DNA from 2 places in the Nocardia sp. NPDC049935 genome. Region 1 is predicted to be linked to the other one. Evidence: riboswitches for the same ligand, from Rfam matches in the RefSeq annotation. Region 1 holds a riboswitch; the other holds the start of a gene.
The links. A riboswitch is a leader RNA that binds a small molecule or an ion and turns the genes downstream of it on or off. The one in region 1 is predicted to bind thiamine pyrophosphate.
Positions count from the first base shown of each region.

Region 2: it holds a riboswitch for thiamine pyrophosphate, as region 1 does, so the genes downstream of both, thiC (phosphomethylpyrimidine synthase ThiC) here and ACZ6SF_RS03345 (TenA family protein) in region 1, are expected to answer to the same signal.

Region 1 is NZ_JBVJHV010000001.1:706,493-711,122, forward strand. Features, by position in the region: gene ACZ6SF_RS03330 (VldE C-terminal domain-containing protein) at 1-341, opposite strand, end outside; gene ACZ6SF_RS03335 (hypothetical protein) at 618-1,097, shown strand; gene ACZ6SF_RS03340 (LysE family translocator) at 1,138-1,782, shown strand; TPP riboswitch at 1,904-1,999, shown strand; gene ACZ6SF_RS03345 (TenA family protein) at 1,993-2,697, shown strand; gene ACZ6SF_RS03350 (ABC transporter substrate-binding protein) at 2,694-3,713, shown strand; gene ACZ6SF_RS03355 (ABC transporter permease) at 3,742-4,533, shown strand; gene ACZ6SF_RS03360 (ABC transporter ATP-binding protein) at 4,526-4,630, shown strand, end outside.
Region 2 is NZ_JBVJHV010000002.1:663,749-668,378, reverse strand. Features, by position in the region: gene ACZ6SF_RS11390 (MerR family transcriptional regulator) at 1-620, shown strand, start outside; gene ACZ6SF_RS11385 (exodeoxyribonuclease III) at 915-1,748, shown strand; gene ACZ6SF_RS11380 (Uma2 family endonuclease) at 1,794-2,372, opposite strand; TPP riboswitch at 2,495-2,621, shown strand; gene thiC (phosphomethylpyrimidine synthase ThiC) at 2,612-4,240, shown strand; gene ACZ6SF_RS11370 (NAD(P)-dependent oxidoreductase) at 4,335-4,630, opposite strand, start outside.

The DNA.
Region 1 (4,630 bases):
CCGATCAGATTGCCCACCTGCGCCACATGCGGCAGGGTCCCGGCGAGTTCCGTCGAGCACGGTATCGCGGGTGGCGCGAGCCGTTTCGCGGATCTCGGCGGCTCGAGCGGGCGGTCGACCGCGGCCACCGCCATCGGCGCTCCGGGCGCTGCCTCCGGAGCCCTGCCGAGGCCGGCGGCGGGAACCTCCGCCGCGTCGACCGCGGCCGCGGCGGCCGGCGGAGCGTCCGGGCCGGGGCGGGCCGCCACCGATATAGCGATCACCGCGGTGGCCGCGACCGCGCTGCCTGCCAGCGGTACGAACTTCGTGGCTCGGGGCGGTTTGCGGTGTCGACCAGGCATAATCGTGATAACTCGTAACGCTCGGAGACAAGATCACCGTTAGATTACGAAACAGTCGCGGCAAAGTCACGGCAACTGTCGCACTTCGGTCATTTCGGCCGACGCGGTCCGAGGCGGCCGGTATGCGGCGGTATTTCCGGCTCGAATCGCCGAGTTCTCCCGGCGGAAACTGATCAGGAATCGAGAAGTGCTGGTCACGGCGCCGCCGATAGCGTCCTCGGTATCGAACTCGCGCGGCAGGCCGCCGCGGGACGTGAGCCGCTCGGAGGAGACGCGATGAACTGGAACAGGCAGGTCCGCCGGACGCACCGGGTGCTGGCGATCGTCTTCACCGCGACCGTGGTGATCACCGTCGCGGTACTGGCACTACAGGGACCGGAGTGGGTGTCCTATCTGCCGCTGCCCCCGCTCGCGCTGCTGTTCTTCTCCGGCCTCACCCTGTATGCGCGGCATATCGCCGCGGCCCGGCGCGGCCGTCGTGGCGCCGGGGCACACCCGCGCCCCGGGACCGGTGCCCCCGCGCCCCGGGTCCGGCAACTGCACCGGTGGGGCGCCGCGGTCTTCACCGTGACCGTGCTCGCGACCTTCGTCGCGCTGTCGCTACCGGAACCGATCGTCTGGGTGTCGTACCTGCCGCTGATCCCGCTCGCCCTGCTGCTGTTCTCAGGGCTCTACCTGTACGTACTCCCGTATCGCGCGGCCGGCCGGAACTCGGGCGGTGCCGGCGAGCGGTCCGCCGCGGTCCGCGCCCGCTGATCCGGGCGCCGGAAACACCATCCGGGCATAGGATTCGGACATGGTCCCCACCGCGAATCTGCTCGCCTTCTTCGTTGCGGCCACCCTTCTCATCATCGTCCCCGGACCCGGAGTGCTGTTCACCATCGGGCGCGCGCTCACGCTGGGGCGGCGGGCGGCCTTGATCTCCGTGCTGGGCCACACACTGGGGGTGCAGATCGCGCTGCTGTTCGTCGCGGTCGGGCTGGGCGCGCTCCTGGCGGCATCGGCGGTGGCCATGTCGGTGGTGAAGGTGGCGGGTGCGCTGTATCTGATCCACCTCGGGGTGCAGGCGATCCGGGAGCGCAAGGCGTTGCGCGAGGTCCTGGGTGCGCCCGCGCCCGCGGCGAGTGGGCGCCGGGTGTTCCGGCAGAGCGTGGTGGTGGGGGTGACCAACCCGAAGGCGATCGTCTTCTTCGCGGCGGTGCTGCCGCATTTCACCGATGCGGCGTCCGGGTCGATTCCCCTGCAGCTGCTGGTGCTCGGCTGGGTGTTCCTGGTGATCGCGCTGGTGAGCGATAGCGCGTGGGCGTTGCTCGCCGCCGCCGCGCGCGATTGGTTCGCGCGGTCGCCGAAGCGGCTCGAAGCCGTCGGCGGCGCGGGCGGCGCGCTGATCGTCGGCCTGGGTGCGTCGGTGGCGGTGGAGCCGGCCCTGTCCGGTCGCTGAACGAGGTTCCGGAGCAGCCGCGCACGGGTCGGCGCAGTTCAGCGGTTTTCCGGGTCGGGGGCTGCCGATACGGGCGGGGGAGCGGCCCCACCGGCACGCGCACGGCTGATATGGTCGGAATCGTTCCGACACGGGGTGCTCCACGCGAGTGGGGCTGAGATGAGACCCGAGAACCTGTTCAGGTAATGCTGACGAAGGGATGTCCTGGTTTTGCGCGCGCAATCCTCCGAAACCGCCCGATTCACCGACCACCTCTGGGATCGGACGAAAGAACTGCGCGGCGCCATCGACGACCTCGAATTCCTGCGCCGGCTCGGCGACGGCAGCCTGCCGCTCGAGGTATTCCGCACCTATGTCGAGCAGGATTCGCTGTATCTGGCCGGATACTCGAAGACACTGTCGCTGCTGGCGGCCAAAGCACCCGATCCGGAGACCGCGCAGTTCTGGGCGCAGTCGGCCGGAACGGCGGTCGCCGTCGAATCGGCCCTGCACCACGACCTTCTCACCGGCGGCCGGATCCCGGTCCGGGAGGGTGAGCCGGAGCATTCGACGGCCTGCCTGGCCTATATCTCCTATCTGATCGCCACGGCCGCGACCGAGTCCTATGCCGTGGGCGCGGCGGCGGCGTTGCCGTGCTTCTGGATCTATGCCGAGGTGGGCCGCGATCTGGCCGCGAAGGCCGCCGAAGTTCTCGCCGCCGATCCCGAGCACCCCTACGCGCAGTGGGTGTCCACCTACGGCGCCGAGGAGTTCCAGGAGTCCGCGGCCGCGGCCAGGTCGCTGGTGGACGCGGCGGCCGAGGCCGCGAGCGCCCGGGACCGGGCGGCGATGGAAACGGCGTTCGTCGTCGCCACCCGCTACGAACTGATGTTCTGGGATACCGCCCTGCATCCGCAGCCCTGGCCCGCCGGATGACCGGGAGCCTGCGCCGCGCCCTCGTATGCGCCGTCGTCGCGGTGGCGGCGCTCACCGCGCTGACGGCCTGCTCCGGTGCCGATCAGGGCCGGACCATCCGGTTCGCGCTGGACTGGACGCCCAACACCAACCACACCGGACTGTTCGTCGCACTGCAGCGCGGGTATTTCGCCGATGCCGGCCTGGATGTGGAGGTCCTGCCCTACAACAACACCGCCGTGGATACGGTGGTCGACGCCGGGAACGCCGAATTCGGTGTGAGCACCCATAATTCGTCGACCTTCTCGCGGGCCTCCGGCGCGCACACCGTATCCGTGCTGGCGCCGCTGCGGCATTGGGCGACGGGGATCGGGGTGAAGGCCGACCGCGCCGATATCGCGAGCCCGAAAGACCTCGACGGCAAAACCTATGCCGGTTTCGGCGATCCCGGTGAAGTGGAGGCGCTGCAGCAGGTGATCCGCAACGACGGCGGCACCGGCGATTTCACCTCCGTCACCCTGGGCACCTCGGCGTACGAGGCGGTCTACTCCGGCCAGGCGGATTTCACCGTGTCCTATCTGGGCTGGGAGGGGATCGAGGCCGAACACCACGGCACCCCGATGAAGTATTTCCGGTACACCGATTTCGGTTTCCCCGACGCCTACGCCATCGTGATCGACGGCAACGAGGACTGGCTGCGAGCGAACCCGGACCGCGCGGCGAAGTTCGTCCAGGCGCTGCAGCGCGGATACCAGTTCGCCGCCGACGATCCGGACGCCGCCGCCCGGGACCTCATCGACGCCAACCCCGGTGCGTTCAACGACGAGAACCTGGTGTTCGAGAGCCAGCGCATGCTCGCGAGCCGATTCATGAAGGACACCGACGGCCGGGTGGGCGCGCAGACCCGGGAACAGTGGGCCGCGAACTCCGGGTTCCTGTACGAGAAGGGGCTGCTCGCGGGTCCCGACGGCGCGCCGCTGACCGAGGAACCCGACTGGTCGGGGTATTTCACCAATGACTACCTCGCCCCCACTTAGCGATCCAGTCCACGCGAAGCCTGGCCGGATCGCCGCCGACACCCCACGGAGGGCGCGGGCCGGGCGGCTGGTGCCGGCGGTCGTCACCGTCGCGGTGCTGGTCGCGTGCTGGCAGGTGTATGTCGAGATCAGCGGCATCCGCCCGCAACTGCTCCCGTCTCCGCTGCGGGTCGTGCGACAGGGCTGGGCGCATCGCGACGAGATCGGCACCCACGCCGCCGCCACTGTCCAGGTGACTCTGACCGGATTCGCGGTCTCGCTGAGCCTGGCCTGGTTACTGGCCGTGGTGGTGGATTTCTCGCCGTGGCTGCGCCGCGCGTTCGTCCCGCTGTTCGTCGCCTCCCAGACCCTGCCGATCATCGCCATCGCGCCGCTGATGGTGATCTGGTTCGGTTTCGGACTGCTGCCGAAGGTGCTCGTGGTCGCACTGGTCACCTTCTTCCCGATGGCGATCGGGCTGATCGAGGGGTTCGCGGCGGCCGACCGGGACGCCGGCGCCCTGCTGCGCAGTATGGGCGCCTCCCGTGGTCAGATCTTCCGCTACGTCCGGCTGCCCTCGGCGCTCCCGCGGTTCTTCACTTCCTTGCGGATCGGGATCACCTACGCGGTCGTCGGCGCGGTGTTCGCCGAATACGTCGGAGCGACCGAGGGGCTCGGCATCTATATGAGCCTGCAGAAGAATTCGTTCCGTACCGATCTGGTGCTGGCCGCGGTGCTGGTCACCGCCGTGCTCAGTATCCTGCTCTACCTACTGACCTTCGCGATCGAACGGCTCGTGGCCCCGTGGGCGCGCGCGGAGAACAGGAACGGGGATGTCTGATCCGCGCGGCGGCCTGATCGTCGATTCCCTCACCAAATCGTTTCCGGTGCCCGGCCGGCATCGCCCGGCCCGGCAGGTCCTGGACGGGGTGTCGTTC
Region 2 (4,630 bases), on a different contig from region 1:
GGCTCGATTATCCGGAGCTGCTCTCGCTGGTCACCGCGCACTTCGCTCATCTGGGTGTGGTGACCACGTGGAACGGATTGTGCCGCCCGGTCTTCGCCGACCTGGTGGCCCGCCAGGAGCGCGGTCACGGACTCATCGATGTCGAGCACGTGTTCTCCTCGGCGATTACCGCCGCCCTGCACCGCACGGTCCCGCCCGTCCGCAATCTCGGCGGCGGCGCACCGGTACTCCTGGCCTGCACCGGCGGTGAGAACCACGTGCTGCCGCTGGAGGTGCTCCGCGCCGCCCTCGCCGAAAACGCCGTCGCCGCACTGCTACTAGGCGCAGCCGTCCCCGCCACCGCCCTGGCCGAGGCCATGGCCGCACAACCCCGCGACCCCATCGTCGTGCTGTGGTCCCAGACCCGGGGCACCGCGGCCGAGACCGTCCCCGCCCGCACCCGCGCATCCACCCTGCTCCTACTGGCCGGACCCGGCTGGGCCCACGTACCGCTACCCCCCGAAGCGCACCGGATACACACCCTCGAGGCCGCCCTGCACCACATAGGCCGCACCGTCCACGCCACCGGCACCACCGTCCGCCGGCACCACCCCCCAGGACCGAAGCCCACCAACCCTTGACCAACCTTCGAGGCAAAAACGATGCAACCCCACATCCCGCAGACACCCGGCCCCATCCCCCCCGCTAGCACGTAGATACCCACCACCTCCTCCACAAGGTCTCCTCCCCAGGGCGGGGCCCGCCCCGGTTCTGCAGCGACCAGAGGGAGGGAGCGCAGCGACCGACCGCCGGGAGTGAAGAACCGGGGTTAATAGGGCCCCGCCCTCGAGCGGCGGAGCCGCTCCAAAATTACAGCCCTCCAGAATTACCTCCCCGCCCTCGAGCGGTGGAGTCGCTTCGAAGATACTTCTTTCGTGCGACTGGCTACCTGGAATGTCAATTCGATCCGCTCCCGGCAGGACCGGATGCTGGCCTGGCTGGATCGCCAGGACATCGACGTGGTGGCCCTGCAGGAGACCAAATGCCGCGACGATCAGTTCCCGTTCGAGCGCTTCGCGGAGGCCGGGTACGAGGTCGCCCATGTGGGGCTGAACCAGTGGAACGGGGTGGCGATCGCGTCCCGGGTGGGGCTCGAGGAGGTGGAGATCGGGTTTCCCGGTCAGCCCGGTTTCGACCGGGATGCCGCCGATGCGCTGATCACCACGCCCACCGTGGAGGCGCGGGCGCTGGGGGCGACCTGTGGCGGGGTCCGGGTCTGGAGCCTGTATGTGCCCAACGGCCGTGCACTGACCGATCCGCACTACGAGTACAAGCTGGAGTGGCTGGCCGCGCTGCGCGATAACGCCGCGCGCTGGCTGGCCGACGATCCGGCGGCCAAGACCGCGCTGGTGGGAGATTGGAATATCGCGCCCACCGACGACGATGTGTGGTCGATGGAGTTCTTCGACGGCAGAACCCACGTTTCCGGGCCCGAACGCGATGCCTTCCGCGCGATCACCGAGACCGGTTTCGCCGATGTGATGCGACCGTTCGCTCCGGGCCCCGGCGTCTACACGTACTGGGATTACACCCAGCTGCGGTTCCCTCGCAAGGAGGGGATGCGGATCGATTTCGTGCTCGCGTCGCCGGCGCTGTCGGCCACGGTGACCGACGCGGGGGTGGACCGGGAGGAACGCAAGGGCAAGGGCGCCAGCGACCACGCGCCGGTGATCGCCGAATTCGATATCGCCGCCGACGGGCAGGGCTGAACCCGGCCGCTGTCACCCGGCCCGAAAGGGCCGGGTCGAGAGCGCCTACAGCCAGTCCGCGAGGGGGTCGGTGGCGAGGAAGGTGCCGAGCGGTTCCGGGAACTCGATATCGGTACCGAACGGGACGGTGACCTTGCTGGCGTATCGACCGTCTTCGGGTTCGCTGTACACGCTGGCCTCCGCCGCGCCGCGGTCGATGAGGAAGTAGAGCGGGATCCCGGTCGCCGCGTAGAGGAACGGTTTGTCGAGCCGGTCCCGCAGTTCGGTGTGCTGGGCCCGGGACGTGATCTCGATCGTCATGAACACCGGCTGCGGATCCGACCATTCGCCTTCGCCCGCGAATGCCGACGCGGGCGCGAGGATCGCGTCCGGCCGGACCCGGCTGCCGCCGCCGCGACCGGCCCGCAGGCCCCGGTCGGCGAACAGCCACAGCTCGGATCGGCGGGGCACCAGGAACCGGGCCAGCCATTGCACGACCCGGCTGTGATTGACGTCCGGTCGCGATTTCGCCGCCAGCAGTCCGTTCAAGTACTCCAGCCGCAACCCATCGGAAATCCGCTGTGCCGCGGCGTCGAGTTCCTCGAACTCGCCCACGGTCATCAGCGATCCATGCGAGAGCGTCACCGTTAGACCCTATCGCCCGCACCCCCGAAGTCCGCACCGAACACCCACCCGACCCCACCGAACGAAAGAACACCCCGCCCTCGAGGCGCGGAGCGCCTCCAAATTACAGTCGGGGGGAAAATTTCACACGCAACGGGGGCTCGCACCAGCGGGCTGAGAGGACGGCTAGCCCAGATCGGGCGTTCAGGGCCGTCGACCGTATGAACCTGACCGGGTAATGCCGGCGTAGGGAGGCAAGTATGACGAGCACACCTGTCGATTCCGTGACCACGGGTCCGATCGAGGGCAGCGTCAAGCACTATCGGGAGACGGACGGTCTGCGCATTCCGGTGCGCCGGATCGGCCTCACCAACGGCGACCATTTCGATGTGTACGACACCTCGGGGCCGTACACCGACGAATCCGCCGCCATCGATCTGGAAGCCGGGCTGCCCGCAGTGCGCGACAGCTGGCCGAAACCGGATCTTCCCGGGCCCCGCACCCAGTTGGCGTGGGCGCGGGCGGGCGTGGTGACCGCGGAGATGCGGTTCATCGCCGCGCGGGAGGGGGTGGAACCGGAACTGGTGCGGGCGGAGGTCGCCGCGGGTCGTGCGGTGATCCCGGCCAACCACCGGCATCCCGAACTCGAACCGACCGTGATCGGCAAGAAGTTCCTGGTGAAGATCAACGCCAATATCGGCAATTCGGCGGTCTCGTCGTCGATCGCCGAGGAGGTGGAGAAGATGGTGTGGGCCACCCGCTGGGGCGCCGACACCATCATGGATCTGTCCACCGGCAAGAACATCCACGAGACCCGGGAGTGGATTCTGCGCAATTCGCCGGTACCGGTGGGCACGGTGCCGATCTATCAGGCGCTGGAGAAGGTGAACGGCGATCCGGCCGCCCTGACCTGGGAGCTGTACCGGGATACCGTGATCGAGCAGTGCGAACAGGGTGTCGACTATATGACCGTGCACGCGGGCGTACTGCTGCGCTATGTGCCGCTCACCGCGAAACGGGTCACCGGGATCGTGTCGCGGGGCGGTTCGATCATGGCGGCCTGGTGTCTGGCACATCACCGGGAGTCGTTCCTGTACGAGCATTTCGACGAGCTCTGCGAGATCCTGGCCCGTTACGACGTGACCTTCTCGCTGGGCGACGGCCTGCGTCCCGGCTCGATCGCCGATGCCAACGACGAGGCGCAGTTCGCCGAACTCCGCACCCTCGGCGAGCTCACGAAGATCGCGAAATCGCACGGGGTGCAGGTGATGATCGAGGGTCCGGGGCATGTGCCGATGCACAAGATCGAGGAGAACGTGCGGCTGGAGGAGGAACTGTGCGAGGAGGCGCCCTTCTACACCCTCGGCCCGCTGGCCACTGATATCGCGCCCGCCTACGACCACATCACGTCGGCCATCGGCGCGGCGATGATCGCCCGGGCCGGTACGGCGATGCTGTGCTACGTGACCCCGAAAGAACACCTGGGCCTGCCGAATCGCGACGATGTGAAAACCGGGGTGATCACGTACAAGATCGCCGCGCATGCCGCCGATCTGGCCAAGGGGCATCCGCACGCGCAGCGGCGCGACGACGAATTGTCCAAGGCGCGTTTCGAATTCCGCTGGCACGACCAGTTCGCCCTGTCCCTCGACCCGGATACCGCCCGCGAGTATCACGACGAAACACTGCCCGCGGAACCGGCGAAAACTGCGCATTTCTGCTCGATGTGCGGCCCGAAATTCTGCTCGATGCGGATTTCGGCGGATGTGCGCGAATACGCCGAACGGCACAACCTGACCGATGTGGAGGCCATCGAGGCGGGAATGGCGGAGAAGTCCGCCGAATTCGCCGATACCGGTAAGCGAGTGTATCTGCCGCTCACCACCTAGCGAGCAATCACAACAGAGCCCGCCCGATCATGGTGACCGGGCGGGCTCTGTGGGTCCCGGCGGGTGCCGCGACCGTCCGCGCCACCACCGGCGGTCAGTGGGAGATGCCCGGAGCCTGGTGTACGTAGGTCCGATCGGTGACCTGGTCCAGGAGGAATTCCGCGATATCGGCGCGGGCGATCTTCAGGCTCAGGCCGGCCTCGTCGCCGCCGAAGCCGCGCCGGTAGGTGCCGGTGCGGGGACCGTCGGTGAAGGCGCTGGGCCGCACGATCGTCCAATCCAGGTCGCTGGCGCGCACATGGATTTCCTGCTGCTGATGGTCGGCGTAGGCCGGACGCAACAGCAGGCCGAACATGATGTATTTCCACAGGAAGTTCAGGTTGGCCCGGC